One region of the Paracoccus sp. P2 genome, then DNA from elsewhere that is predicted to be linked to it. Evidence: riboswitches for the same ligand, from Rfam matches in the RefSeq annotation. Region 1 holds a riboswitch; each other region holds the start of a gene.
The links. Region 1 has a riboswitch for cobalamin ahead of ACDP63_RS04760 (CbtB domain-containing protein). Riboswitches for the same ligand answer to the same signal wherever they lie in the genome.
Positions count from the first base shown of each region.

Region 2: another riboswitch for cobalamin. It lies ahead of ACDP63_RS01240 (ABC transporter substrate-binding protein); the one in region 1 lies ahead of ACDP63_RS04760 (CbtB domain-containing protein).
Region 3: another riboswitch for cobalamin. It lies ahead of ACDP63_RS08880 (ribonucleoside triphosphate reductase); the one in region 1 lies ahead of ACDP63_RS04760 (CbtB domain-containing protein).

Region 1 covers NZ_JBGOSN010000005.1:20,046-29,748, forward strand. Annotated here, with positions in the region: gene cobO (cob(I)yrinic acid a,c-diamide adenosyltransferase) at 1-236, shown strand, start outside; gene ACDP63_RS04740 (hypothetical protein) at 298-1,797, shown strand; gene bluB (5,6-dimethylbenzimidazole synthase) at 1,831-2,454, opposite strand; gene ACDP63_RS04750 (hypothetical protein) at 2,454-2,987, opposite strand; gene ACDP63_RS04755 (CbtA family protein) at 3,057-3,755, opposite strand; gene ACDP63_RS04760 (CbtB domain-containing protein) at 3,755-3,931, opposite strand; cobalamin riboswitch at 3,968-4,172, opposite strand; gene ACDP63_RS04765 (endonuclease/exonuclease/phosphatase family protein) at 4,340-5,392, opposite strand; gene leuD (3-isopropylmalate dehydratase small subunit) at 5,383-5,988, opposite strand; gene ACDP63_RS04775 (hypothetical protein) at 6,078-6,659, shown strand; gene leuC (3-isopropylmalate dehydratase large subunit) at 6,677-8,113, opposite strand; gene ACDP63_RS04785 (hypothetical protein) at 8,410-8,643, shown strand; gene rsfS (ribosome silencing factor) at 8,776-9,174, shown strand; gene rlmH (23S rRNA (pseudouridine(1915)-N(3))-methyltransferase RlmH) at 9,178-9,645, shown strand.
Region 2 covers NZ_JBGOSN010000002.1:1,007-10,709, forward strand. Annotated here, with positions in the region: gene ACDP63_RS01180 (alkaline phosphatase) at 1-1,337, shown strand, start outside; gene ACDP63_RS01185 (hypothetical protein) at 1,405-1,881, shown strand; gene ACDP63_RS01190 (ABC transporter ATP-binding protein) at 1,891-2,577, shown strand; gene ACDP63_RS01195 (FtsX-like permease family protein) at 2,574-3,887, shown strand; gene ACDP63_RS01200 (hypothetical protein) at 3,981-4,193, opposite strand; gene ACDP63_RS01205 (hypothetical protein) at 4,198-4,425, shown strand; gene xrtE (exosortase E/protease, VPEID-CTERM system) at 4,422-6,110, shown strand; gene ACDP63_RS01215 (hypothetical protein) at 6,224-6,442, opposite strand; gene ACDP63_RS01220 (hypothetical protein) at 6,454-6,876, opposite strand; gene ACDP63_RS01225 (hypothetical protein) at 7,055-7,285, opposite strand; partial or broken gene ACDP63_RS01230 (hypothetical protein) at 7,308-7,439, opposite strand; gene ACDP63_RS01235 (short-chain fatty acyl-CoA regulator family protein) at 7,833-8,027, shown strand; cobalamin riboswitch at 8,022-8,225, shown strand; gene ACDP63_RS01240 (ABC transporter substrate-binding protein) at 8,319-9,329, shown strand; gene ACDP63_RS01245 (FecCD family ABC transporter permease) at 9,326-9,703, shown strand, end outside.
Region 3 covers NZ_JBGOSN010000010.1:87,501-97,203, reverse strand. Annotated here, with positions in the region: gene ACDP63_RS08890 ((2,3-dihydroxybenzoyl)adenylate synthase) at 1-581, opposite strand, end outside; gene ACDP63_RS08885 (TonB-dependent receptor) at 941-3,019, shown strand; cobalamin riboswitch at 3,266-3,479, shown strand; gene ACDP63_RS08880 (ribonucleoside triphosphate reductase) at 3,679-5,424, shown strand; gene nrdD (anaerobic ribonucleoside-triphosphate reductase) at 5,439-5,621, shown strand; gene ACDP63_RS08870 (anaerobic ribonucleoside-triphosphate reductase activating protein) at 5,614-6,240, shown strand; gene ACDP63_RS08865 (hypothetical protein) at 6,225-7,277, opposite strand; gene ACDP63_RS08860 (TonB-dependent siderophore receptor) at 7,386-7,961, shown strand; gene ACDP63_RS08855 (hypothetical protein) at 8,182-8,661, shown strand; gene ACDP63_RS08850 (hypothetical protein) at 8,658-8,909, shown strand; gene ACDP63_RS08845 (hypothetical protein) at 9,111-9,593, shown strand; gene ACDP63_RS08840 (helix-turn-helix domain-containing protein) at 9,594-9,703, shown strand, end outside.

The sequences.
Region 1 (9,703 bases):
AGATCCGCATGGTCCTGCTGGACGAGATCAACATCGCCCTGCGCTATGACTACCTGGACCTGGACGAGGTGCTGGACTTCCTGCGCAGCGAAAAGCCGCCGATGACCCATGTCGTGCTGACCGGGCGCAATGCCAAGCCGGAACTTGTCGCGCTGGCCGATCTTGTGACCGAGATGGAGCAGGTCAAGCACCCCTTCCGCGACGGCATCAAGGCCCAGCCTGGGGTGGAGTTCTAGCCCGTTTCCTGTCATCTGCCGCTGGTGCAGAACGAGTGATTTTTCGAAAGGATGTTCGAACATGTTTGCGAGACAAGGCCTTGTGGCACTGCTGGCGATCTGCCCCGTCTCGGCGGCCTGGGCGGTGCCCGCCACCGATGAGGGGGCCCAAAGGCTGCGCGGCGTTTTCCAGACCTATTTCGGCGGCACCGAGGGCGTGGTCGCCGTCACCCCGCAGGGCGAAAGCTATGAGCTGCGCATCGATCCGGCGCCGCTTCTGGCGCAGGTTCCGGCCGATCAGGCCCAGGTCAGCGTCTCGGCCCTGACCTATCGGCTGACCGACAATGGCGACGGCAGCTGGGGCGTCAGCGAGGACCAGGTGCTGAGCTGGTCGGTGGTGGTGCCGAAGATGTTCGAGCAGAAGGGCTCGACCAGGGTCGAATCGACCGGCATCTGGGACGAATCGCTGATGAGCTTTCGCGAACAGAAGGCGGTGATGACGGATTACGTCATCGAATCGGTGCAATATGCGCCGCCGCTGCCTGCTGCCGAAACCGCGCCCGACCAGCCCTCGGCCGAGCCGCAGGTGGTTTCGCGCGATCACCAGCGCACGGCGCGAATGGAATGGTCGGTGAACGGCGCGCCCGGCAAGGCCGGCGGCGTCGATCAGGCCATGAGCTTCACCGCCGAGGGGCTGGAGCAGTCGCAGGAGATCCTGATGGGTCCGGGCGGCCAGCCGATGACCTTCCAGATCACCGCGCCGGGCTACGAGGGCAGCGGCCAGATCACCGGCATGCGCAGCGAAGGCGTGCTGTCCCTGCTTTCCTGGTTCGTCGCCCATCCGTCCGAGGAACTGATCAAGGGCGCGCAGGACGGGCTGCGCGACAAGCTGGCCGCGGCCATGCCGCTATGGGAAGACCTGTCGATGGATGCGGTGCTGCACGACCTGAAGATCGGCTCTCCGCTGGGCGAGTTCGGCCTTGCCTCGACCAAGGTGGCGATCGGCCTGTCCGGTGCCACCGCCGACGGCCGGCTGCACGAACGGGTGGCGCTGTCGGGCCTGACCGTGCCCGAAGGCGTGCTGCCGCCCTGGGCCGTGCCGATCCTGCCGCAAGAGATGACGCTGGACTTCACCGCTTCGGGCTTCGATCTGGCGGCACCGGCGAAGATGCTGATCGAGGGGTTCGACCTGGCCGCCGACGAGCCTTTTGCCCGGCTGGTACCCGAACAGTTGCAGGCGGCGCTGCTGCCCAGGGGCACGGCCGACCTGACGCTTGCGCCCTCGCAGATCAAGGGCGACGGCTACCGGATCGACTATCGCGCCGATATCGCGGCGGGTCCGGGGGCTGCGCCCACCGGCGCGGTGCTGATCTCGGCCATGGGGCTCGACAAGGTCGAGGCGGCGCTGGCCGCCGCCCCGCAGGAAGAGGCCGGCCAGCCGCTGATGATGCTGCGCATGGCCCGCGCCATGGCCAAGCCCGGCGCGAGCGGCGAGCATCTCTGGGACATCCAGATGCCCGAGGGCGGCGGGCCCTTTACCGTCAACGGCCAGCCCATGGGCCCGGCCACCTCGCAGCCCTGAACCAGGCGGCCCCGCCGGATGCGGTGGGGCCTTTCAGCGCCGCTGCCAGCCGGGGGCGGTGTTTTCCTGCCAGCCGGTGCGGTGCAGCAGCGGCGTGTCGTCGGTGAACTCGGGCCAGCCCAGGCAGAGCAGCGCCGAGAACTCCCAGCTTTCGGGCACCGCGAGCAGCGGGCCGATCCGCGCCGGATCGAGGATCGAGACCATGCCAAGCCCCAGGTTGCGCACCCGTGCCGCCAGCCACAGCGCATGGATCGCCATGGCCGTCGATTGCCGCAGGGTCTGCGGCATGGTGGCGCGGCCAAGACCGTGGCCCTCGGAGGGGTCGATCTCGGTAAAGACGGCCAGCCAGACCGGGGCGCGGTCCAGCCCGGCCAGCTTCAGCGCATCGTATGCCTGCCGCTGCCGGCCCTGGTAGCGGGTGGCGGCCTGGGCATTGCAGCGCAGGAAATCGGCGCGGATCGCGGCGCGCAGATCGGGGCTTTCGACGCGGATCACCCGCCAGGGCCGGGCATTGCCGACCGAGGGCGACAGTTCCATCGCCGCGCGCAATTCCTCCAGCAGCGGTTCGGGGACCGGGGCGTCGCGGAAATGCCGCACGTCGCGGCGCCAGCGCAGGATGCGCTGCAAGGCGGCCTTGTCCTCGGCGCCGAACTCCATCACGGCGCCGCGCAGATCGCGCTGTCGGGCAGGCCCGCGGCCCCGGCGCGGATGCCCACCGGCCGGTCGGGCACGGTCAGCTCGACGGCAAGCGGCCAGCCGGAGACGGTCAGCGGGCGGTGGTCGTTCGAGTTCAGCTCGACCCGCAGCCGGTCTCCGGGCCCCAGCGCGTCGAGGTGATGGGCCGGGCCGTAGAGCCGGGCGATCTTGGCGCCGTTGAGGTAAAGATGCGCATGGCCCTCGCCCCGGCGGTCGGCCAGCCCGGCATGTTCGGGGGCAAAGCAGAAGCCCTCGGCCTTGATGAACAGGTTCCAGCCCGCGGTGCTGTCGGGCTCCAGCCGGGCCGCGGCGGTGGCGCTGCCGGCGGGCAGGTCGATGGGCGCGCCGTGGTCATGCGCCGCGGCTTGGGCGCCATGGCCATGCGCGCCGTGGTCGTGGCCGTCCAGCGTGATGCCGTTGGCGGCGGCGATGACGAAGCCCATGCCGCCGCCGAAGACCAGACCGATCAGCAGCATCGGGATCGAGCGATCCATGTCTTTTCCCCGTTTCATGGAACAGCCGGGCGCGGCAGGCACGCCCGGCCGGAAGGGTTGCGGCGCCGATCAGGCGGCCTGCGGCACCGGTGCGCCTTGGCCTTCGCGCTGCCAGAACCAGCCGGCCAGCAGGCCGAGCAGGGCCCAGGCCATCGCGCCCGCCCCCAGCGCCCGGCCGGCGAATTCCGCCGAAAGCTCGGGCGGGACCGGGCCGGCATAGCTGTCGGGCTGCGGCGCGCCGATCAGATGCGGCGCCAGGATCAGCACGATGGCCGCGCCCCAGGCCGCCCAGCCCTTGCCGAAGGCGACCAGCCACAGCGCGAGCCCGGTGGTGGCGGCGGTGCCCAGCCACCAGATCGCGCGGAGCTGCACATCGGCGGCGGCGACGCCCGGCACTTCCGGGGCCAGGCCGAAGGCGGGGGCGAGCTGCATGGTCAGATAGCCGGCCAGGCCCCAAAGCAGCCCCTGCCGCGCCGTGACCGCGTTGCCCCGCGATTCGGAAACCGCCATCAGCGCCACCAGCATCAGCCCGTAGCCGGCATAGACCATCATGGTGAACAGGACCGAAAGCAGGTTGCGGGTCCATTCGAAGGATCCCAGATCCTGATGCGCGCTGACGGCTTCGGCGCCGAAATGCGCCAGTTGGCCGGATTCATACAGTTCGGCATGCAGCAGCACGGGCTGCACGAACCAAAGCTGCAACAGGGCGGCAATCAGCCCCGTTGCAGCGCCAGCGATCAATCCGCTGGTCAGAATGCGCGAGAACATCAGTGGCAGGGGAAGCCGGTGGCGTGACGCACGTCATGGGCGGCGTCATGCAGGGTCTCGGCCTGCACCAGCCCGGACATGAAGATCAGCCCGAAGCCGATCGCGAAGGCGGCGATGGCGGGAAACAGCACCGAGGCGCGGCTGGCCCCTGCGGCGGTCATGGGTTTTGCGGTCATCTGCGACCCTTTCCTTATGTCGTCCAACCCGACGACGTTGCGGTTCCATGCATCGGCAGGTCTCCTGGCTTGCGGGTCACGGCAGACGCCCGCCTTCCCGGCCGGATGGCCAGTGGCGCGATGGGCGTCCGCTCTCCGCTTACAGTCGCGGGGGCGGCTGCGGATTTGGTCCTGGATGCCCAGGGCTGCACCGCATTCCCTTTTGGCCCCGGAAAGGGGCACCGATACACGCGCATGTTACCTGCGATGGCGCGGCGGCGGCAAGCGGAATCGGGGGGAAGCTGCGGCGGGGTCGGAGAGCGGGCGACGGGTCGGCGGGCGGCGCTGCCGCATGGGTATTTGGAGAACGAAGAAGATGGCGGGGGATCGGGCTGGCGGAATCGCCGGGTGGCGGGTAGGCCGTGCCAATCAGGGTTCCGGCGGCCAGTCCAGGTCGACCCAGACCAGCCGGTGCGCGGAAGCCGCCAGCGCGGCCTCGGCCAGCGGGCCCTCGGCCGGCCAGAACACGCCCGAGCCCAGCACGGCCAGCCCTTTCGCGGGCAGGACGTAATCCACGCGCAGGTTGCCCGGCGGCTTGTCGTCCGGCCAGTCGCCGGTGTCCAGCGCCGGGTCGCCCTTGTGGCCGTCGTTGACGCCGCCTTTGGCCGCGGTGCCGCCGGCGCTGCGAGGCAGGGGGTCGGTGACATGCGCCATGATCCGGGCCAGCGCCTCGGGCCGGCCCTCGCTGTCCAGGGGGTCGAGGTTCAGGTTGCCGGCCAGTACGAAGGGGCCGTCGGGCAGGTGATGCAGCCAGAAGGCCAGCTCGTCATGGTTGCGCCGGCCGTTCAGATCCTCGGGTCCGTCGAAGACCGGCGGCGTCGCGGACATGGCGAGCAGGTGCAGCGGCCGGCCGGCGACCGTGACCACCGCGTCCCAATGCGCGGTCGAGGACAGGCGGCGGATCGCCGCCGCTTCCTCGGGCAGCGGCGGCATCAGGTGGCCGGGCAGGTCGCGCCACAGGAAGGCCGTGTAATCCGTCACCGGCCCGATCGGGTGGCGCGACAGGATCGCCATGCCGCCCTGGCCGGAGAAGGTGCCGAAGCCCTGCGCATCGTCGGCGCTGCCCAGCCGCCCGTCTGCGTTCAGGTCCAGCCCTGTCGCCATGCCGGAATTCGGCCGGGTGGCGAAGCGGTGCGGATAGTCCAGCCCGGCCTCGGCCAGCCTTGCGGCAAAGGCGTCCAGCGCCCGGCCGTCGTGGTCCCAGTCGAAATGCGTCAGCAGCAGGATGTCGGGGCGGGTTTCCGCCAGCACCTGCACCACCGCCTCGATCTGAGCGTCCTTGCGGCCCAGGTCGCGCAACAAAAGCCCCGGCCCGTCGCGCGACAGGTCGGGGCTGTAGGTCGCGATCCGCAGCGGATCGGCATGGGCGGCCAGGCCCAGGATGGCAAGCAGGGCCGCCCCGGCCAGCGGCCTTACACCCAAGGCCGGCTCTGGGCCATCTGCGCCTCGTAGGCGTCGATGGCGGGGGCCTTTTCCATGGTCAGGCCGATGTCGTCCAGCCCGTTCAGCAGGCAATGGCGGCGGAACGGGTCCAGTTCGAAGGGGAAGCTCTGCCCGTCCGAGGTGGTCACGGTCAGGTTTTCCAGGTCCACGGTCATGCGGGCATTGGCGCCCTTTTTCGCGTCCTCCATCAGCACATCCACCACCTCTTGCGGCATGACGATAGGCAGGATGCCGTTCTTGAAGCAGTTGTTGTAGAAGATGTCGGCGAAGCTGGTGGAGATCACGCAGCGGATGCCGAAATCCAGCAGCGCCCAGGGCGCATGCTCGCGCGAGGAGCCGCAGCCGAAATTGTCGCCGGCGACGATGATCTGTGCCTCGCGGTAAGCCGGCTGGTTCAGCACGAAATCCGGGATCTCGTTGCCCTCGGCGTCATAGCGCATCTCGTCGAACAGGTTCTTGCCCAGACCCGAGCGGTGGATCGTCTTCAGGAACTGTTTCGGGATGATCATGTCGGTGTCGATATTGACCAGCGGCATGGGCGCCGCGATGCCGGTCAGGGTGGTGAACTTGTCCATGTCGTGATCCTCGCAGAATTGACTTGGGCCGCCGTGGCCCGTTAACCGAGACCCGTCCGGCGCCTTGCGGCATGGAAAGGGCTTCGCTGATGTTTTTCGGGTTTTCCAGCTTTGCGGCCCTGCGCGCCTGCATCGCGCGCGACTGGAGGCCGCAGATCGGAGACCCCGAGATCACCGGCTGGCTGACGGTGCTCTCGTATCTGATATGCTTCGTGCTGGCCGTCATGGTGCTGCGCCGCCGTCCGGCCGGCGCTGCGCGCGGGCTGTGGCTGACGACCGCCGGGCTGATGGCCTTCCTGGGGCTGAACAAGCAGCTTGACCTGCAGACCGCGCTGACGGCTGCCGGGCGCTGCATGGCGCGGGCGCAGGGCTGGTACGACGACCGCCATCTGGTGCAGCTGGCCTTCATCGCCGGGCTGGTGCTGGGCGTGGCGATCGCGCTGGCCTGGGCGACGAACACCCTGCGCGGGCGCATGCGCCGCAACGGCCTTGCCCTGGCGGGGCTGGCTTTGCTGTGCGGCTTCGTGCTGGTGCGCGCGGTGGGCTTTCATCATGTGGACAGGCTCCTCAGCCTGGACTTCGCGAAGCTCGGGCTCAATTTCTGGTTCGAGAACGCCGGGCTGGTGCTGATCGCGAACAACGCCCTGATGCTTCTGCGGCGGGGCCGCTAGGGGCCCCACCCGAAGCATCAGACGGTTTCCGCCAGCAGTTCGCGCACATCGGTCAGGTGGCCCTTGATGCCCGCCGCCGCCGCCATGACCGGCGACATCAGGTGGGTGCGGCCGCCGCGGCCCATGCGGCCCTCGAAATTGCGGTTCGAGGTCGCGGCGCAGCGTTCGCCGGGCGCCAGCTGGTCGGGGTTCATGCCCAGGCACATCGAGCAGCCGGCCAGCCGCCATTCGAAGCCGGCGTCGATGAAGATCTTGTCCAGACCCTCCTCCTCGGCCTGCATCCTGACCAGGCCCGAGCCCGGCACGACCATGCCGCGCACGCCCGGCGCCAGCCTGTGGCCCTTGAGGATGCCGGCGGCGGCGCGCAGGTCCTCGATCCGGCCATTGGTGCAGGAACCGATGAAGACCGCGTCGATCTTGATCTGGTTCAGCGGCGTGCCCGGCTTCAGGCCCATGTAGTCGAGGCTGCGGCGCGCGGCCTCGACCTTGCCGCCCTCGAAATCCTCGGGGGCGGGGACCGTGCCGGTGATTGGCAGCACGTCCTCGGGCGAGGTGCCCCAGGTCACGACCGGGGCGATGTCCTCGCCGCGTATGGTGACGACCTTGTCCCAATGCGCGCCTTCGTCGCTGAACAGCGTCTTCCACCAGCTGACCGCGGCCTCCCAGGCGGCGCCTTTCGGGGCGTGCGGGCGGCCCTTGCAATAGTCGAAGGTCTTTTCGTCCGGGGCGATCAGGCCGGCGCGGGCGCCACCCTCGATGGCCATGTTGCAGACGGTCATGCGGCCTTCCATCGACAACTCGCGGATCGCCTCGCCGCAATATTCGATGACATAGCCCGTGCCGCCCGCGGTGCCGGTCTTGCCGATCACCGCCAGCGTGATGTCCTTGGCGGTGACGCCGGGACGGAGCTTGCCGGTGATTTCCACCTTCATGTTCTTGGATTTCTTCTGGATCAGCGTCTGGGTGGCCAGGACGTGTTCCACTTCCGAGGTGCCGATGCCATGCGCCAGCGCGCCGAAGGCGCCGTGGGTCGCAGTATGGCTGTCGCCGCAGACCACCGTCATGCCGGGCAGGGTCCAGCCCTGTTCCGGCCCGACGATATGCACGATGCCCTGGCGGATGTCGTTCATCGGATAATAGTTCAGCCCGAATTCGCGGGCGTTCTTGTCCAGTTCGGCGACCTGGATGCGACCCTCGGGGTTCTCGATCCCGTCCACGCGGTCGGCGGTGGTCGGCACGTTGTGGTCCGGCACGGCGATGGTCTGGTCGGGGCGGCGCACCTTGCGCCCGGCCATGCGCAGCCCTTCGAAGGCCTGGGGCGAGGTCACCTCATGCACCAGGTGGCGGTCGATATAGAGGATGCAGGTGCCGTCTTCGGAACGCTCGACCACATGGGCGTCGAAGATCTTGTCATAGAGGGTGCGGGGCGCGCCCGCATTGGTGTTGCCGGTCATGGCTGTCTCTTTTCTGGAAGACTAGCTGGGAAAGGGCGGAGGGGGCGCCGCAGCCTGCGGCAGGGCGCGCGCAGGCGCCCGCTCCCGTCAAAGTCGGGCGGTGACGGACAGGCTTTCGCCGTAGAACCGGCCGGGCAGGCGGGCGCGGTCGTGAATGTCGAAATAGACGAATCCTCGCATAGGGGGATTAATAGGGCGATTTCACTTCATATTCAATATCGCCACACGGCTCTGTTAATTCCAAGTTGAGAAATCGTCCCTATCTTGGTGCCAAAAGTCACGGAAGGGGACCGATCATGCTGATTCGCATCATCCTGCGGGCGATCCCGCTGATCTGCGTGGCCGTTTTCGCGCTGGCGGTACATTGGGCGGATACACCGCTCAAGCAGGCGCGGGCGGCGGCGGGCGTCGAAAGCCGGCACCTGGCCTGGGGTCCGGGGCAGGTCAGATGCGCCGATCCCTGGGGAAATCTGCCGGTTTCGGCCTGTCCGGCGGGCGATGCCTCCAGAAATCCGCCGCGCCTGCATTGAGCGGGCGCGATTCCGTGCTACATTGGTAAGGCCCCGGCGCCGGGGGAGATCGGCGTGATGACCGGAGGATGAACCCTGTCCAATACCGTCTCGCCGGCTGCTGCGCCGGCTGCGACCACCGCGGAATCCGGGCTGACGAGCGATCAGCTACTGGACCGCATTCTTGCCTCTCTTGACGACGACAAGGCCGAAGATGTCGTGACCATCGACCTGCGCGGCCGCTCGGCCATGGCCGATCACATGGTGATCGCCTCGGGCCGGAACGCGCGGCAGGTGGCCTCGATCGCCGAAAAGCTGATCGAGCGCCTGAAGGAGCAGACCGGCCGCTCGGCCCGCATCGAGGGCAAGGAAACCGGCGATTGGGTGCTGATCGACACCGACGACGTGATCGTCCATGTCTTCCGCCCCGAGGTCCGCGAGTTCTATCAGCTGGAAAAGATGTGGATGCCCGCCGACGCCCTGCGCTCGGCCACGCTGGAGCGGCTGCGCGCCGAACACGCCGCCGCCGAGGCCGGCAAGCCCCGCATCTGATCCATGCGCATGGTCATTGCCGCGGTCGGGCGGCTGCGGCAGGGCCCCGAGGCGAAGCTGATCGCCGAATATCTGGACCGTCACGCCAAGGCGGGCCGCGCCTTGGGCCTGCCGCCCGTGACCCTGGCCGAGGTCGAGGACAGGCGCAGCGGCGGCATGGCGGCCGAGGCCGCGCTGCTGGCCAGGGCCGTTCCTGACGGTGCCGCCCTGGTGGTGCTGGACGAGCGCGGCCAGATGCTGAGTTCCCCCGAATTTGCCGGCCGCATTGCCGGCTGGCGCGACCAGGCGCGCGATGTCGCCTTCGTGATCGGCGGCGCCGATGGCATCGACCCCGGCCTGCGCGACCGCGCCGATCTGGCCATCAGCTTCGGCCGCATGGTCTGGCCGCATATGCTGGCCCGCGTCATGCTGGCCGAGCAGATCTATCGCGCCACCACCATCCTGGCCGGCAGCCCCTATCACCGGGAATGACAAGCCCTTCAGATCGCTAGGATTTTAAGAAAACATCCGGCAAAGAACGGGTGAAATC
Region 2 (9,703 bases), on a different contig from region 1:
CGCATCGCACCGCGGCGCGGATCATGTCCAAGGGCATGACCGAGGGCAAGGCCAACGGCCGCCTGGCCATGGACGACCTGGACCACATGGCCTTCATCGGCACCTCGTCCACCCATTCCATCGCGACGGATTCGGCCAATACGATGTCGGCCTACATGACCGGCCACAAGAGCCGCGTGAACGCGCTTGGCGTCTATGCCGACCGCACCCCGGACAGCCTGGACGATCCCAGGGTCGAAACCATCGCCGAGGCGCTGCGCCGTACCACCAACAAGGCGATCGGCGTCGTCTCGACCTCCGAGCTGCAGGACGCGACCCCGGCCGCGGTCGTGGCCCATACCCGCAAGCGCGCCGACAAGGCCGAGATCGTCGGCATGTTCCACGACATCCAGCCCGAGGTCATCCTGGGCGGCGGCTCGGCCTATTTCCTCAAGGCCGATATCCCCGGCTCGAAGCGCAAGGACGACAAGGACTATATCCAGCTGTTCAAGGATGCCGGCTATGCGCTGGCGACCAGCAGGGATGAACTGGCCGCGGCGGCGGGCAGCAATGCCGGCAAGCTCCTGGGCCTGTTCCACACCGGCAACATGGACACCTGGCTGGACCGCAACCAGCTGAAAAAGGGCACCGTGGACAAGTTCCCCGACCAGCCCGGCCTGGTCGAGATGACGCAATCGGCGCTGGCGCAGCTGTCGAAGAACCCCGACGGCTTCTTCCTGATGGTCGAGGGCGCCTCGATCGACAAGATGTCCCACCCGATGGACTGGGATCGCGCCGTGGTCGAGACCATCGAACTGGACCAGGTCGTGGCCCTGGCCCGCGAATTCGCCGAGGCCAATCCCGACACGCTGATCGTGGTCACGGGCGACCATACCCATGGCGTCTCGCTGATCGGCACGATCGACGACAACCGGCCCGGCGACCAGATGCGCCAGAAGGTCGGCGTCTATGACGAGGCGGGCTTTCCCGACTATGCCGATGCCGATGGCGACGGCTATCCCGACTCGGTCGACGTGGCGCGGCGTTTCGCGATCTTCGCCTCGAACTATCCCGACCATTACGAGACCTGGGGCCCGAAGCTGGACGGCCCGTTCCAGCCCGCAGTGCAGAACGAGAACGGCGAATATGTCGCCAACGACGCCTACAAGGATCTGCCCGGCGCGGTCTTCCGCGAGGGCAACCTGCCCAAGGACAACGACACCGCCGTCCATGCCGTGGACGACATCGTGCTGCAGGCCGCCGGCCCCGGCGCCGAGGCGTTCAAGGGCTATATGGAGCAGTCCGACGTCTACAAGATCCTGGCCGACGTCTTTGCCCTCGGCACCGTGCAGAAGTGAGCCATGCGGCCTGTCCGGGGTTTCCGCCCCGGCCAGGCCGAACCGTATTCGTTGCCGGAGATGCAGGATGACCCGTCCCCAAGACCCGATCCGTTTCCGTCCCGGCCGCCGGGCCTGCCTGGGCGGGCTGGCGGCGCTGCTGGCCCTGGGCGCCCCGGTCCCGGCGCTGGCCCGCGCGCCCGCGCTGACCTTCGACGAGCTTTATGCCGCATACGGCGTGCTGGGGCTGGAGTTCTCGGACAAGGTCAAGCTGCTGACCGGCAAGACGGTCAGCATCCGCGGCTTCATGGCCCCGCCGCTGAAGGCCGAGGCCCAGTTCTTTGTCCTGTCCGAAATCCCGATGGCGCTTTGCCCCTTCTGCTCGTCCGACGCGGACTGGCCGGACAACATCGTCGTGGTCTACCTGGGCCGGCGGCAGACCTTTACCCAGCCCAACCAGATGATCGAGGTGACCGGCCGGCTCGAGCGCGGCTCCTGGATCGACCCCGAAACCGGCTTCGTCAGCCAGCTGCGGCTGCGCGAAGCGCGCTATGCCACGGTCTGAGATCGCACCATGCCCTGCCTGCACCTCGACGCTGCCGAAGTCTCGTTTCCCGGCCTGCCCGCGCCGGTTCTGCGCATCCCGCGGCTGGAGATCGCCGCCGGCAGCCAGGTCGCGGTGATCGGGCCGTCGGGCTCGGGAAAATCCACGCTGGTCAATGTCATCACCGGCCTGGCCCGCCCGACCCAGGGCCGCGTGTTCTGGGACGAACGCGACATCGCGCGACTTTCCGAAGGCGCGCGCGACCGCTGGCGCGGCGCCAATATCGGCCTGGTCATGCAGGATTTCCACCTGTTTCCAGGGCTTTCGGCGCTGGAGAACGTGCTGCTGCCCGCCCGGCTGGCGCGCGTGGCGGACGGCGCCATCCGGGCACGCGCGGGCGCGCTTCTGTCCCGCGTCGGCCTGTCGCGGCCGGACCAGCCGGTCGAGACCCTGTCGCGCGGCGAGATGCAGCGCGTCGCGGCCGCGCGCGCGCTGCTGCGCGACCCCGGCGTGATCGTCGCGGACGAACCGACGGCCAGCCTCGATGCCGAGAACGGCGCGGTCATCGCCGGCCTGTTGCTGGAACTGGCCGCGCAGACCGGCGCCACGCTGATCGTCGTCACCCATGACCAGCGCCTGATCTCGCGCCTGCCGCGCCGGATCGCCATGGCCGACGGCACCGTCCGGTCGGACAGCATGGCAGAGGTCCGGCCATGATCCGCTTTGCCCTGGCCGACCTGAAACGGCTCTGGGCCGGTTCCGTGGTGATCGTCCTGCTGGTCGCGCTGGCGGTGGCGCTTGGCGTCGGCGTCACCTTGCAGGAACGCGCGCTGCGCCTGGGCAGCGCCCGCGCCGCCGAGAAATTCGACGTGATCGTCGGCGCGCCGGGCAGCGAAACCCAGCTGGTGCTGTCCGCGGTCTTCCTGCAACCGGCCGCCCTGCCCCTGATGCCGGGCGAGGTGCTGGCCGAGCTGAACGACGACCCGCGCGTGGAATGGGCCGCGCCGGTGGGTTTCGGCGACTTCCATGCCGGCTACCCGATCGTCGGCACCACCACCACCCTGATCGAGGGCACCGCGGGCGGCTTTTCCCGGGGCGGGATGTTCAGGACCGAGGGCGAGGCCGTCGTCGGCTCGGCCGTGCCGCTGCAACCGGGCGAGACGATCGTGCCGACCCATGGTCAGGTCGAACAGGGCGGGCACGAACACGAAGGCGTCCGGTATCGGGTCAGCGGCCGGCTGAACCCGACCGGCACGCCCTGGGACCGGGCGATCCTGGTGCCGATCCAGGCGGTCTGGCATGTGCATGGCATGGGCCTTGCGCCCGGCCACGACGAACACGGGCAGGGGCAGGGGCACGGGCACGAGGATGAACATGCCGGACACGACCACGCCGGACACGACGCCGCGCATGAAAACGACGAGGCGCATGGCCATCGCGGCCTGGATGCCGACGCGCCCCTGGACGAGGACTGGCACCGCGGCGCACTGCCCGGCCTGCCGGCCGTCCTGGTCAAGCCCAGGACCATCGCCGACGCCTACAGGCTGCGCCAGGATTATCGCGCGGACGGCCGGACGCTTGCGGTCTTTCCGGGCGAAGTCCTGACCAGCCTTTATGCGACGCTGGGCGATGCCCGGCAGGTGCTGGCGGTCATCGCTTCCGGGACGCAGCTTCTGGTCGCGGCGGCGCTGCTGATGGTGACGGTGATCCATGTCGGCCAGCGCCGGCGGCAGATCGGCGCATTGCGGGCCTTTGGCGCGCCGCGGTCGGCAGTGTTCGGGATCGTCTGGCTTGAATTGTCCATGCTGGTCGGGCTTGGCATCCTGCTGGGCTACGGCGGCGGCTACCTGGCCGCCAGCCTGCTGTCGCGCGCCTTCGCCATGCAGCGCGGCTTCAGCCTGCCGGTCGGCTTCACGCCCGAGGATGGCGCGACGCTGGCGATCCTGGTCGCGGCCGCGGCGCTTCTGGCGGCGCTGCCGGCCTGGCTGGCCTATCGCCAGCCGCCGGCCGCCGCCTTGCGCGGCTGACCGCCGACCGGGTTCCGCCGACAGGGCGACCCCTCGACGCCACTTCATATTTGCGATTTAGACCACTGAAAATCATCTATATATTTTCAAGCATCAAAGAGATTGGCGCCGTGGACCGCCAACCGACCGCGACATCCCGACGGCATGGTCGCCAGCAGCGAAATTGCCGCGCTCACCCGAAATCACGCGGGCAAGCAAGGGGAAAACCTGGCGATTCCGACAGGTTGCCGGTTTTCCCTGCATGATGAATTCTTGGTCATCGACGCTCTTGCTTGTTTGTCGCGTTTCCTCGGTATCTGGGTTCATTTCAATGTTCTATGCTGCGCTTTTGGTCCTGCTGACCCTGTCCGCCGCCGGCACCCACCTGGCGCTGACCGGCCCTTCGGAAAGCCATGCCGGCACCGCCCATCCGGCAAGCGCCACCGCACCCCACAGCGTCCCCGAGATCGACCTGTTCGCGGGTGCATCGGTCCTGATGATCGCGGTGATCGTCGGGCTTCTGCTTTGGGAATGGCGCCGGCGTTCGGCCAACCCGTGACCGACAGCGCCGACCCCTCGGACCCGGCCGCGGTTGGCGGCGCCGGCCCGGATCATGGGCAGGCGGAGGCGCCGGCGCCGCAAGCGCCCCTTCTTGCAAGCGGCTGGCGCAGGCTTGGCCTTTTCGCCGCCCTGCTGCTGGGCGAGCTGCTGATCGTCGCCTTCTGCTACCAGTTCCTGGTCGAGATCGAATGCACGGATTTCCAGACGCCGCGGGCCTGCCTTGCGCTGCGCGAGGGGCTGGGACGGCTGCTTGCCCTAGCCCTGCTTGCCGGGCTGGCGATGACCGCGCGGCGCCAGCTGTTCGGCTTCCTGGGCGCGGGCGGCATCGGCGCGGGCGACCTGTCGCCCGGCACCGCAGCGGCCGCGATGCTGGCGGGGCTGGCGATCATGCTGCTGCCGGTGCTTTGGGGCGACATGACCGCCAGCCTGGCGCCGCTTGCCCTGGCCCTTGCCGCGGGCGCCGCCATTTCGGTCGCAGCGGCGCTGGCCGGGACCGCGCCCATCGCCTGCTGGCTTTCGGTGCTGCGCCGGGGCGGCCCCTGGCTGTGGGCGGCCATGGGGATCGCGCTGCTCTCGCCGGAACTGACCGGGCTTTTCAACGGCACCTGGGGCTGGCCGCCCCTGACCGCCGCCACCTTCGAGCTGGTGCTGCGCCTGCTTGCCCTGCTGCCCGGCAGGGTCGTGGCCGCCCCGAATGAGATGGTGATCGGCTTTGACGATTTCCTCATCCGCGTGGGCGACCCATGCTCGGGCATGCAAGGCTTTGCGCTCATCACCCTGGTGATGGCCGGGTTCATCGCGCTCGAGCGGCGGCGCCTGCGCCTGCCTCTGGCACTGGTGCTGCTGCCGGTCGGGCTGCTGGCCAGTTTCGGCCTCAACGTGCTGCGCATCGCGGCCCTGATCTGGATCGGGGCGCGCATATCGCCCGACCTGGCGGTCAATGCCTTTCACAGCTACGCGGGCTGGCTGCTGTTCACCCTGCTGAGCATCGGGATGATCGGCGCGGCGCATCTGGTGCCGGCGCTGTGGCGCGGCGAAAAGCCCGGCCCGGCCTTTGGCGCAAAGACAGCCGCCTTCCGGCACGATCCGGTCAGCGCGATGTTGGTGCCGCTGCTGGTCCTGCTGCTCTCGGGGCTTTTCGTATCGACATTCTTCACCAATCCCGAGGCGGCCTACCCATACCGGGTGCCGGCGATGGGCGCGGGGCTGGTCCTGTTCCTTCCGGTCTGGGCCCGGCTCGACTGGCGCGTCGATCCGCTGCCGCTGCTGGCGGGCGTCGCGGTCGGTATCATGTGGATTGCCGCCGGCGTCGCTGCGGGGGCCGAGCCGGCCCCGCCGCCCTTCGCCGGGCTCGGGCTTGCGGCGGCAAGCTGGATCGTCCTGCGCCTGGTCGGCACCGTGCTGCTGGTGCCCCTGATCGAGGAGGCGGCCTTCCGGGGCTACCTGCTGGGCCACCTGCTGAAACTGCCCGGCCCGGCCGGCCAGGCAGGCGCCGTTCTGGTTTCCTCGGCCGCCTTCGCGCTGCTCCATGACAGCGGCGCGGCGGCCTTCGTCGCCGGGCTGGCCTTTGCCGCGGTCTACAAGCGCCGCGGCAGGTTGACCGACGCGGTATGGGCGCATGCGGCGGCGAACCTCGTGGTCTTCGCCGCCGCGGCGGCCAGCGGCAACTGGGCATTGATCTGAACACGGGCGCGACGACGGAAAAGCGACGCCCCAAGGGATCGGGGCGTCGCGGGCAGGCCGGGGGGTGTTGAGCGAACCCACCGAAGGCGGGCGACCCGCAGCCCGATCCCGGCCTATCCTGCGGCGAACTGGTTCATGGTATTGGCATGCCCGCCCGCCTTCAGCGCGCGTTCGCCCGCCACCATCTCCTTGAACGTGTCGCCCAGGTCCGAGCCGACCTCGTGCTGGTGCCTGACCGCCGAGATGCCGCGGCGGATCTCCTCGCGCTGCACGGTCTGCACATAGGCCAGCATCTTTTCCGCGCCGAAATTGCCGCGGCTGAGTTCGTCCACCGGCTTGGCGGTCAGGTGGAAGGTCGCAGCATGGTCAGGTTGCGGAACACGCCCGCGCGGGCCGATATGTCGGCCTGGAAGCGTTGCAGCCGGGCGTCGGCCTCGCGGTCCTGGCCGGTATCGTCGAAATCGGGCTTCATCAGCGCACTGCCGTCACGATGGTCGGCCTTGCCGATCCGGCCCTCGGCCAGCCATTGTGCCCGCAGCTGCTTGCGCAGGCTCAGCGTCCAGTTGAAGCCGGGCGCGTTGTTATGGGTCAGCTTGGCATCGGGCACCGCCTTGCGGATCTCGGCCACCATGCCGGCGATCTCGTCCACGTTGGGCGTATCGGTCTCGATCCACAACAGGTCGGCGCCGCCCAAGGTCAGCGAGGCGATGCAATCCTCGATCACGCGCCGGCGCCCCGTGCCCTCGCGGATCGGGTTTGCGTCCATGATCGGCTCCACCTTCAGCCATTTGATGTATTGCCGAAAAGGTCTTTCTGCTCATGATGCTTCCTTTCCGCATGATCGGTCCGGGAATCGGCAGGCGCGGCCGGCGGCAAGGCGGGGCATCCGGGGCAAGCGGCCCGCCAAAGGGAGCAAGCGTGCGGATGATGTCCATCGGGGCCCCTCAGTCCAGCGCGTTCAGCACGGCATAGGCCGGCAGGGTGATAAAATCGGGCAAGGTCTCGGCCGTCGCCGCCTCTCGCAGGATGCGCGCGGCCGCGGCGTAATGGCCGCGATGGAGCCCGTTCGGGCCCAGCCGGTCGAGGATGCGGACGATCTCGGCTTGCATCAGATCGCCCTGCCATGCGGCGCTCTCCAGCGCGACCGCGGCGCAGCCATTGCCACAGCTGGGCACGGCTGATCTCGGCGGTGGCGGCATCCTCCATCATGTTTCGGATCGGCACCGCACCGCGGCCCGACAGCCATTGCGCCAGGTATTCGACGCAGACCTGGATGTTCAGCCGCACGCCCGCCTCGGTGATCCGGCCCTGATGCGGGTTCAGCAGCATCGCGGGCTCGATATGGCTGAAGACATGGTCCCAGCAGCCCGATGATCTCGACCCGGCGATCCTCCAGCGCCGGCGGAACGAAGGCGGCCTGCCAGATGCCCTGCCGGATCTCGCGCGTTTGCGGCAGATAGTCGGGCAGATCGCGCCCGGTCGATGCGGTCCGGAACTGGCTCTATGCCCGGCGCAATTACGTCGATAGGCTGGACCGCGCGGCCGAGAAACTGGCCGAGGCGCTGGCGCGGCACCGCAACGAGCCACATATGGCGCTGACCGGCCGGCTGGCCGCGCATGGCATCGCGGTGCGCATCCTGCCCGCCCCGGTCAGGGGCGAGCTGATGCTGTCCGAACTGCTGGGGCAGTCCAGCCGCCGGTTCCAGATCGGCGCGCTACGACGTGGAACTGCTGGGCCACCGCTTCGGTGCCAGTTTCGAGCAGACCGCGCATCGTATGTCCACGCTGCAACGCCCCGAGGCGCGCGGCATCCCGTTCTTCTTCGTGCGGCGGGACCGGGCCGGGGGCAGCCGTGGCGCGGCAGCGGCAAGCCGGCCGGCCATGCTGCCGCTTGCCAGCGCCCGCGCCAGAAGCTAGGGAAGGCGCGTCGGTTTCCGCAAGGAATTGAAAGGGAATCCGCCGGGGCGCCCGCAGGCGTCCCGAACCGGAACTGCCCCCGCAACTGTAGGCGGCGAGCAGGATGCGAGAATGCCACTGTGGCTCCGCGCCATGGGAAGGCCGCATCCCTGCCGTGACCCGCCAGTCAGGAGACCTGCCGACGACGTTTGACCAATCCGAGCGGGTCGGCTCGGGAGGGGTTGCGACCGGCATTCGCCCGGTCTCCATCCGCTCATCCGGCCTGTTCATGATGTAGCGGAAGGAAACATCATGCCAAGGCTCACCACGGCGATGATCGCCACGTTCACCCTGGCGCCGATGGCGGCGTTCGGGGCCACCGAATACCCGCTGACGCTGACCAGCTGCGGCCACGAAGTCACTTTCGACAAGGCGCCCGAAAGCGTCGTCAGCGTCGGGCAAAGCACGACCGAGATCCTCTACATGCTGGGGCTGGCCGACAAGGTGGCGGGCACGGCGCTGTGGATCAACCCCGTCCTGCCCGAATTTGCCGAGGCGGATGCCGGGGTCGAGCGGCTGGCCGACAACGCCCCCAGCTTCGAAAGCGTGCTGGCCAAGAAGCCTGGGCTGGTGGTCACGGCCTATGAATGGATGATCGGCCCGCAGGGCGTGGTCGGCACACGCGAGATGTTCGACGACGCGCAGATCCCCAGCTGGATCATGCCCACCGAATGCGTCGGCAAGGACAATACGCAAAGCATGGACGGCGCGCGCTCGGTCCTGTTCGACACCGCGCTGCTCTACCAGGGCATCGAGGAACTGGCGGCGATCTTCGACGTGCAGGATCGCGGGGCCGCGGTGATCGCCGACCTGAAGGCACGCGAGGCGGCGGCGGTCGAGCGGGCGCAGGCGCTGGACCTGCCCGAAACGGTGTCGGGCCTGTTCTGGTATTCCTCGGCCGAGATCGAGATCGACCCCTATGTCGCGGGTGCCAATGGCGTGCCGGGCTGGATGATGTCCAAGCTGGGGGTCAGGAACGTCGTCGCCTCGGCCGAGGAATGGCCGACCGTGGGCTGGGAAACCATCAGCAAGGCCAATCCCAGCTTCATCGTTGCCGCCGAGATGAACCGGCGCCGCTTTCCGGCCGACGACATCGCCGTCAAGCGGGATTTCCTGACCTCGGACCCGGTGACGAGCGAGATGGGGGCGGTAAAGAACGACCGCATCCTGACCATGCCGGCCAATGCGATGGACCCCTCGGTGCGCGCGATCTATGCGCTGGAATCGCTGGCTGACTCGCTGGCCGGGTTCGACCTGAAATGAGGGCGCGCGCCGCGACCCGCAGCACGGGGCGCAATCGGGGCTGGCTGTGGCTGGCCCCCGCCGTGCTGGTCGCGGCGCTGCTCTTCGGAACGGCGGTGGGCGAGACGCGCATTCCGCTGGCCACCGTCATCGAGGTGCTGGCGGTCAAGGCCGGGCTTGGCTCGGCCGCGCTCGATCCGATCGACGCCAGCGTGATCTGGCATTACCGGCTGTCGCGGGCGGTGGTCGCGGCCTGCGGTGGCGCAAGCCTGGCGCTGTCGGGGCTGATCCTGCAGGCGCTGCTGCGCAACCCGCTGGCCGAGCCCTATCTGCTGGGGATTTCGGCCGGGGCCTCGACCGGGGCGGTCACGGTCGCGGTGGCGGGGATCGGCGCG
Region 3 (9,703 bases), on a different contig from region 1:
CAGGCCACGTCCTCGGCATTGGGACCGGCCGGCAACGGGAGATCGGGACGGAACAGGCTGTCGAAGGGCGTCGCGTCCCGGCCGTCGCCCAGCACCACCACATGCCGGACCGAGGGAACCTTGTCCTGCACCCGCCGGGCCAGCGCCACCATGTCATACCCCCCAGGCTCCTGCGCCGTCAGGATCGCGCGGGCGCCGGTGAAATCGGCAAACTGGCCAAGCTCAAGGTCGCGATGCCCGGGCAAGGCCAGCACCGGCACGACGCCCAGCCGGCAAAGCGCGAAGAACAGCGTGACGAATTCCCCGCAATTGGGGAATTGCACCACCACCCGGTCGCCGCGAACCAGTCCCAGCGCCGAAAGCCCGCCCGCCAATGCCAGCGCATCGCGGTGCAACCGGTCGTAACCGATCTGCCGCGCATCGTCGATCAGGGCGATCCGCCGACCCAGCCGCCCGGCTTGCCGCGCCAGCAGGTCGAAGAATGTCTCGTATCGCCAGATCCCGGCCTCGCGGTAACGGTCAGCGACGTCCCGGGGCCAGAACGGGCAGCGGGCCTGCCAGTCCAGAGCGTGATCTGCCACAGCAATCTCCTTTCGCAATCCGCTGGCGAAGGGTGGGCAAATCTTCCTTGATAGGGAGGACCATGTCCGCTCCGCCGAAATCCCGACCGTGACGACTGGCGGAGGGCTGAACGCACGGTATCTTATCTTTTTTATCGGATTACTGTCGCACAACCACAGATGGGTGTAAAGTGATCCTGCGGCGCAGGTTGTGGCGCAGGGGTCACGCCCTGGATTCCCAGGCGCCGCCACCCCTTGCCCCAAGCCTTGTCAATCGGTTAACCCGGCGCTGTCGCTCGGCGGTTTCCCGCCGGCGGAACGGAATCGCAAATCGCAGCCAGCATTCGCCAGCCCGCAGTAGATCTGGATAGGGTTTGGAGATGAATGGACATAAAATCCCGGTGCTGCTTGGCACGGTCGCCATGCTGGCATTGGCCACGGCCCCCGCGCTGGCTCAGGACAATCAGGGCATGGCCGAGGCGGTGCGGCTGGACGAAATCGTCCTGACCGGCGAAAAGCAGGCGCGCAGCATCAAGGATACCGCCTCTTCGGTGGCCGTCCTGACCACGCGCGACCTTGAGGAGAGCGGCGGGCAGGACAGCACCGCCGATGCGGCGACGGGCATCGCCAACGTGACCTATGTCGCCTCGGGCGGCCAAGGCGGCGCCCCCACCATCCGCGGGCAGGACAGCGAGGGTCCGAATTCCGGCGCGGTGGCCTTCTTCGGCGGCACGGCCCCGCGGCTGGCCTTCAATCTGGACGGGCATTACCTGGGCTATAACGAGATCGTCTGGGGCAGCCAGGCGCTTTGGGACGTCGAGTCGATCGAGGTCTTTCGCGGCCCGCAGACCGCGACCCAAGGCGCGAACTCGATCGCCGGGGCGATCATCGTCAAGACCAAGGATCCGACTTTCCAGCCCGAGGGCGCCGCGCAGCTGGAATATGGCAGCCACAACCGCCGCCGCGCCAGCCTGATGGCCTCGGGGCCCTTGTCCGAGGATCTGGCCGGGCGCATCGCCGTCGACTACTGGGCGCGCGACAATTACATCGACTATACCAACCCGGATTTCGCCGTCGGCTCGACCGACCAGGACCATGAATCCCGCACCATCCGCGCCAAGCTGCTGTGGCAGCCGCAGGAGATCCCGGGGCTCGAGGGCAAGCTGACCTTCTCGCACAGCCTGACCAACCGGCCGAACTGGGAAGCCGCGACCGAGCCCTATGAGGATCTGGAAAGCGCCACCGCCTCGAATCCCAGCTGGCGGCTGCGCACGAACACCACCATCCTTGATGTCAGCTATGAATTCGGCAATGGCTGGACGTTGTTCAACCAGCTGCAATATTCCGACATCTGGGTCAAACGCTCGACCGAGCCGGTCAGCGCGGGCACAGCGATCCTGGATCAGGACGTGACCTCGAACGAGACGCGCGTAACCTTCGGGACGCCCGAAGACCAGTTCAGCGGCGTAGCGGGACTGTTCGTCTCGCGCACCGATTCGGACGAGCTTCTGGATTACCGCGGCACCACCACCTATGACGACCGCAAGGACAGCCTGGGGATATTCGCCGAAACCACCTGGCGCCTTGCCGACCGCTGGAGCCTGACCGGCGGGCTGCGCTATCAGCGCGACGACATCACCCGGCGCGGCGTGTCGAGCTTTACCCCGAACGTGCTGGATTACGACGAAAGCTTCGACGCCTGGCTGCCCAGGATCGCGCTGGCCTATGACCTGGACGCATCGACCCGCATCGGCGCCATGATCAGCAAGGGTTACAACCCAGGCGGGGTGACGCTGAACCTGACCAGCGGGGAATACGTGCCCTTCGACGCCGAGACCTCGTGGAACTACGAGATCTTCGGCCGCACCCGGTTGCTCGACGACCGGCTGGAACTGACCGGCAACCTGTTCTACACCCAGCTCCATGATGCGCAGCGCTATGTCGTGACCAGCCTGCCCGAGAACATCGGCAGTTCGATCACCGTCAATGCCGAGCGCGCCAAGTCCTATGGCCTGGAACTGGGGATGGACTATCTGCTGCGCGACAATCTGCGGGTCAAGGCGGGGCTGGGCCTGTTGCATACCGAGATCAGCCGCTTCACCAGCGCGGCGGCGGATTACCAGGGCCATCGCTTCGGCCGGTCCCCGGACTATACGCTTTCGCTGGCGGCCGATTGGGACATCACCCCGGAATGGCGGCTCAGCGGCCAGCTGCGCCATACCGACGGCTATTATTCCGACGACAACGAGGACCGCGACACCTGGGTCGATTCCTATACCGTGGCCAATGCCCGGCTGACCTGGCAACCGCGCGAGAACCTGCAGGCCTTCGCCTATGTCAACAACCTGTTCGACGACCGCTCGGTGACCTATCTGCGGGCCAGCCGCTCGATCGGCGGCTTCGAGGCCACCGTGGTCGAGCCACGCGAGCTGGGTATCGGCCTGAAGATGACCTTCTGATGCGAACGAATGCCCCGACAAGGATCGGGGCATTCATCTTCTCTAAGAGCCTGCTGATCCATCGGGCCTGGACTGGCCGGTTCCGAATTGTACGACGCTCTACCACAAGCAGAAAATTTGCATGTACAAAACCGTATCGGCCTGCTTCAGGTCCGCTGCACCCGTTGTTGTGAGCGGTCTGACTTCCTCTCTTGGACAAAGTGTCGCAGGTCAATACAACATCTTGACGGATACGGCGCCTTAATCCCTATATGTAGGCATCACGGTTCTTTCGGGTCGATCCGGCCCGAAAGCGAAGAGGGAAGCCGGTGCGCCTTTCGGAGCAAGGCCGGCGCTGCCCCCGCAACTGTAAGCAGCGAGCCTGCGCCGGATCACGCCACTGGTGCCGCACGGCATTGGGAAGGCCGGCAAGGGCCGCGACCTGCGAGCCAGGAGACCTGCCGTGACGATGACGATGAACCACGGGCGGGGTGTCCCGGCGGTGCGCCTGGCAATGCGGCCTTGTCGCCGCAGGGCTCCATGCGTCCTGGCCTGCCCCGCCCACAGCAGCACGGGGAACAGATGCGGCCATTCTTCACCACCAGACCTGCCGAGGCCGGCGTCGCCGTCCGCAGCACCGCAAGGGCGGCAGCAAGCCGCAGGCAAGGGAGGGCGCGTTGATGCCGGCGCCGCTTACGCCCCCGCCCGCCGCGCCGGCAAGGGATGTCGCCGTCGATGTCGCCTCGTCGGTCAACGAATACTTGGACCGTGCCGATTGGCGGGTGAATGCCAACGCCAACCAGGACTATTCGCTCGGCGGGCTGATCCTGAACGTCTCGGGCAAGGTGGTGGCCAACTACTGGCTGTCGCATGTCTATCCGCTTGCCGTGGGCGAGGCGCACCGCCGGGGCGACCTGCATATCCACGACCTCGACATGCTGGCCGGCTATTGCGCCGGCTGGTCGCTGCGCACCTTGCTGACCGAGGGCTTCAACGGCGTCCCCGGCAAGGTCGAGGCCGGGCCGCCGAAACGCCTGTCCAGCGCCATCGGCCAGATCGTGAACTTCCTGGGAACGCTGCAAAACGAATGGGCCGGCGCGCAGGCCTTCAGTTCCTTCGACACCTATATGGCCCCCTTCATCCGCAAGGATGGCTTGGGCTATGCCGAGGTGCGGCAGGCCATGCAGGAGCTGATCTTCAACCTCAACGTCCCCTCGCGCTGGGGCACGCAGACCCCGTTCACCAACCTGACCTTCGACTGGGTCTGCCCCGAGGATCTGCGCGACCAGGTGCCCGTGATCGGCGGTCAGCCAATGAATTTCACCTATGGCGCCTTGCAGGCCGAGATGGACATGATCAACCGCGCCTATATCGAGGTGATGACGCGCGGCGACGAAAAGGGCCGGGTCTTCACCTTTCCGATCCCGACCTACAACATCACGCCGGACTTTCCCTGGGACAGCGAGAACGCCAAGCTGCTGTTCGCGATGACGGCGAAATACGGCCTGCCCTATTTCCAGAACTTCCTGAACTCGGACCTCAAGCCGAACATGGTGCGGTCCATGTGCTGCCGGCTGCAACTGGACCTGACCGAGCTGCTGAAACGCGGCAACGGCCTGTTCGGCAGCGCCGAGCAGACCGGCTCGCTGGGCGTCGTCACCGTCAACTGCGCGCGGCTGGGCCATCTGCACAAGGGCAACGAGGCCGGGCTCCGGCGTCGCCTGGACGAATTGCTCGACCTGGGCCGCGACAGCCTGGAGATCAAGCGCCGGGTGATCCAGCGGCTGATGGACGACGGGCTGTTTCCCTATAGCCGGCGCTACCTGGGCACGCTGCGCAACCATTTTTCGACCCTGGGCGTGAACGGCATCAACGAGATGATCCGCAACTTCACCGACGATGCACATGACATCACCACGAGCTGGGGCCATGGCTTCGCGCTGCGGCTGCTCGACCATCTGCGGGCGCGCATCACCGCCTTCCAGGAACAGACCGGACATCTCTATAACTTGGAGGCGACGCCGGCAGAGGGCACCACCTATCGCTTCGCCAAGGAGGACCGCAAGCGTTTCCCCGGCATTCTCCAGGCCGGCACCGAACACGAGCCTTACTACACAAACTCGAGCCAGCTTCCGGTCGGCTTTACCGACGACCCGTTCGAGGCGCTGGAACGGCAAGAGGCGCTGCAGCGCAAATACACCGGCGGCACGGTCTTGCATCTCTACATGGGCACGCAGCTGTCCTCGGCCGAGGCCTGCCGCAAGCTGGTGCGCCGGGCACTGGAGAACTTCGGCCTGCCCTACATCACCGTCACGCCGACATTCTCGGTCTGCCCCAGGCATGGCCATATCGCGGGCGAACACGCGTTCTGCCCGCGCTGCGACGAAGAGCTTATCGCGAAAAAGCGGCAATCGGCCGCGCATTGAGAAAGGAAAAGACCATGTTCGACGACCGGAAAACCGGACCGGAAGAGATCCTGCTGGCGGATGAGGAACGCCAGCCCTGCGAGATCTGGACGCGGGTGATGGGCTATCACCGCCCGGTATCCTCGTTCAACCGCGGCAAGAAGGGCGAATTCCGCGAGCGGCTGTATTTCAGCGAGCGGCAGGCCGATCTTGGCTGAGATCCGCATCGGCGGCCTGCAGCGCCTCTCCAGCTGCGACTGGCCGGGCGAGCTGGTCGCCACCCTTTTCCTGCAGGGCTGTCCCTGGGACTGCCCCTATTGCCACAACCCGCATCTCATCCCGCCCGAGGCCGAGGGGGCGCTGGATTGGCAAGAGATCCTGGGCTTTCTGGCGGGACGGCGCAGCCTGCTCGACGGCGTGGTGTTCTCGGGCGGGGAACCGACGCTTCAGCGCGGCCTGCCCCAGGCGATGCGGGCGGTCCGGGACCTGGGGTTCAGGACCGGCCTGCATACGGCCGGCCCTTACCCGGCCCGGCTTGCGGCGGTGCTGCCGCTTTGCGACTGGGTCGGCTTCGACGTGAAGGCGCCGTTTTCCGGCTATCGGCGGGTGACGGGCGCGGCCGGCAGCGGCGACAGGGCCAGGGAAAGCCTGCGGCTGCTGCTGGCCAGCGGCACGGCCCATCAGGTGCGCACGACGGTCGATCCCGAACTGATCGACGAGGCGGCTCTGGCGCAGATGGGCGCGGAACTGGCGGCGCTGGGTGTCGCCGACCATGTCTTGCAGACCTGCCGCCACACCGGCGTGCGGCGGAGCCGACCCGTTCACCTGCGGGACTGAAGGTCCGGCCCCTTCCGCGCGGCCGGCATATCGCCGCGAAGCTGCTGGCGGATGGACCGGCGGAGCGGTAAGCGCTTGCGCCCTGCGCGGGCAGCACGCTGCGGGCGATGGATCGGTCCAGCGCCTCGAAGGCATTGAGCCCGATCGCGTCGTAAAGCTCGGCCCGGGGTCTGCATCTCGGGCAGCATGGCCGTCGTCGCGCCGTCGCGGGCCAGCGCGGCGTAAAGCCGCTCTTGCGCCTTGTTGGCCACCCGCAGCGACGAGACCGGCCAGATCACCATGTCATAGCCCAGCTCCTGGAACTCCTCGGCGGTCAGGGCGGGGGTGCGGCCAAACTCGGTCATGTTGGCCAGCAGCTTCACGCCGGGCAGGCGGGCGCGGACCTCGCGGAACATCTCGACCGAGGTCAGCCGCCCGGCGGGCAGGTCGTGCAGGCCTTGCACCGCGTCGAGGAAGCGGTGCTGCTCGGCGGTGGCGATGATGCCGTCCGACAGGGTCAGGAACTTCTGGACATAGTTTTCCCGCACGAAGGGGCGGGTGCCGTCGGGATGGGCGTCGGCCAGCGCCAGTTCGTCCTCGATCACCCGGCCGTCCCTGAGCGTGACCGCGACGCGGCCGCCGAACGCCTTTTCGCGCGGGTCGCGGGCGTGATAGCGCCGCGTCCATTCCGGGTCTTCGACGGTGGTGATCTTGTGCCACAGCGCCACGGTTTCGGGCCGGTTCGCGCGCTCGGGGGCATAGGAGCGTTCGTGGTGCCAGCCGCCATCCTCCAGCGCCACGGCAAAGATATACATGATGGAATGGTCCAGCGTCTCGCGCGAGGCCTTGGGGTCCAGCTTCTGCGGGTCGTTGGCGCCGGTGCCGATGACATGATGCGTATGGTGGCTGGTGTGGATCACGATTCTGTCCACCCGGGACAGGTCGCCGATCCTCGGCCCCAGCCGGCGGGCGAGATCGATCAGCGCCGCCAGCCCAAGGATCAGCCGCGACAGGCCCGGGGACCGTCGCCGGACAGGGACTGTCGCGGAAACGGTCATTCCCGCGCGCCACCGGCCTCGATGCCCGAGGGGATGCGGATCCCGGCATGGATCTGGTGGGCATCGACGATGATGATGCGCCGGTCCCGCACCGCCGACATCCTACTGGTGACCGGGTCGGCCTTCAGATATCGGCTGACGCAGTCCAACGTCCTGACTCAGGATCCCGACCCGCCGGCCAGCAACCCCTGGGCGCAGGTGCAGACCGGCGAGGTGCAGGTCCGCGGCTTCGAACTGGAAGGCAAGGCCAATCTGGCGGCCGGGTTCGATCTGGTCGCCTCCTACGCCTGGCAGGATTCCGAGATCACCCGGACCAACACCGCCGCGCAGCTGGGCAACCAGCTCCAGCTCGCGCCCGAGCATCAGGCGACGCTCTGGGCCCATTACACCGTCCAGAGCGGCGCGCTGGAGGGCCTGGGCATAGGCGGCGGCTTGCGTCATGTCGGGCGCTGCTTCGGCGACCTGAACAACCAGATCGAGCTGCCCTCCTTTACCCTGGTCGATGTGGCGTTGAGCTATGATTTCGGCAAACAGGATCCGTCGCTTGCGGGGGTGATGCTTCGGCTGAGCGCCAGCAACCTGTTCGACAAGCGCCATGTCACCTCCTGCGCCTCGCTGACCTCGGCCAACTGCTATTACGGCGAAGGACGCTCGGTGATCGCCACGCTCGACTATCGGTGGTGATCCGGGGGCCGGCAATATGGTGAGAATAGTTAGCCCGAGGAATTGCGCAGAAGGCTTGCAACTGTTTTTTGAGCCGCTGGGCTTGGGTGTCATAGGAAGCAGTTTATGCTGCGCGGAGAACGAGAGGGTCTCATGACCAAAGGGCGCCACCGAATTTTCAGAAATCCTTGCGCTCATTTCTAGAAACCGCATACCTTCGACCAATGACACGGCGGCGGACTTGCTGCGTAGGGCCGAGAAAGCCGAAGCCGCGCGCGACGCAAATGCTAAGTGGCTCGGGGAGTTGCTCGCGGTTATACATCGAGACGGTGGGCATTATCAATCTCAGCACGGTGACGAAAAAGCTGTAGATGAAGCGCATATGATTGTAGCCCGGCTCCTCACTGAGCGCGACGAAGCACGGGCGCAGGTGGCAATGGCATATGAGGCGGCGGCTAAAACGTGCAGTCTGGCAGCCACTAACTATCTGGGAAAAGGTGCCGATACTGACCTTGGATCCAGAAGTAGGGCAATCTGCGACGTAGCGTGTCGCATCCGCGCCCTCATTCCCGCTGACGCCAAAGCCGCCCTTGAAGCCTATGGACGCGAGAAGGTGCGGGAGGGGATGCAGAGAGCGGCGGACCTGTTCAAGGACGCCAATCACGGTGAGCATATCATGTCAGCCATCCTCGCCGCCATTGAGAAGGAGGGCGGGGAATGACCCAGCACGACAAAGCGCGGGAACTGGTGGAGTTGGACAACTACCTGCGGGACCCGAGTGTCGGGTTGCCATGGGAGATCCGCATCAAAATCGCCGACCTCATCACCGCGCAGGCCGAGGAAAACCGGAGGCTGCGGGAGGCGCTGCGCGGCATGGTCGGCCTCTATGACAGTGACGAGGGAACGCGCAGCCTGCCGGAAGTTGTCGCCGCTCGCGCCGCCCTGTCCAGCACGGGGGAGAAGGGGTGATGGCATGGAAGAGCGAGTTTCTGCCGTGTCCGCTGTGTGGGCAGCCAGTTTTCGTCAATTGCGACGACTACAGCCCCGCGTCCAGGGGACGGTTCTATACCGAGTGCCAAACCGTGGACTGCATCATGCCAAACTGTGAGCATGATAGCTATGAGGCGCTGCGAGATGGGTGGAACCGCCGCACCGGACAGGGAGGCGGGGATGAGTGAGCGACCCGTCCTCGATGCGATCCGCGCCGTCCTGAAATTCAAGGACACGGCGACGATCAGCGAAATCTCCAAATATGCCGGCATGACGCACAAGCAGGTGCTGGACGTGCTGAACACCAACGGTCACATGGTCTGGCGTAACCGAAAGAACGGCCATATTACCAAGGTCGATCCCCGCGCCGTCCACCGCCAGCAGCTTGTCGAGAGCGACCGCTACTATTTCCGCGAAAGCTACGGCGCGTGGGCACATGAGGGCTACTGCCTGCGCTTCAAGGGCCATGACGATCTGCGCCAATCGCTTGAGAGCAAGCACTGGACAGGTGGCCTTGGCGATAGCTGGCAGATTACCAAGGTCGAGGACACGCCGGAAAATCGGGCCGCGCTTGAGGCAGCCGGGCTGAAACTATGGTCCGAGGCCGAGGCAGATGAACGGCTATGGCGTGAGCCTGTCCGCCCCGCACAGAGGGAGGCGTAGATGGGGAGGCCATACACCCCCGACATGTTGGCCGAGCGCTGGGGCGTCTCGGGAGAGACGGTTCGTCATCTGATCCGATCCGGCAAGTTGCCGGCTTTCCGCGTCGGCCG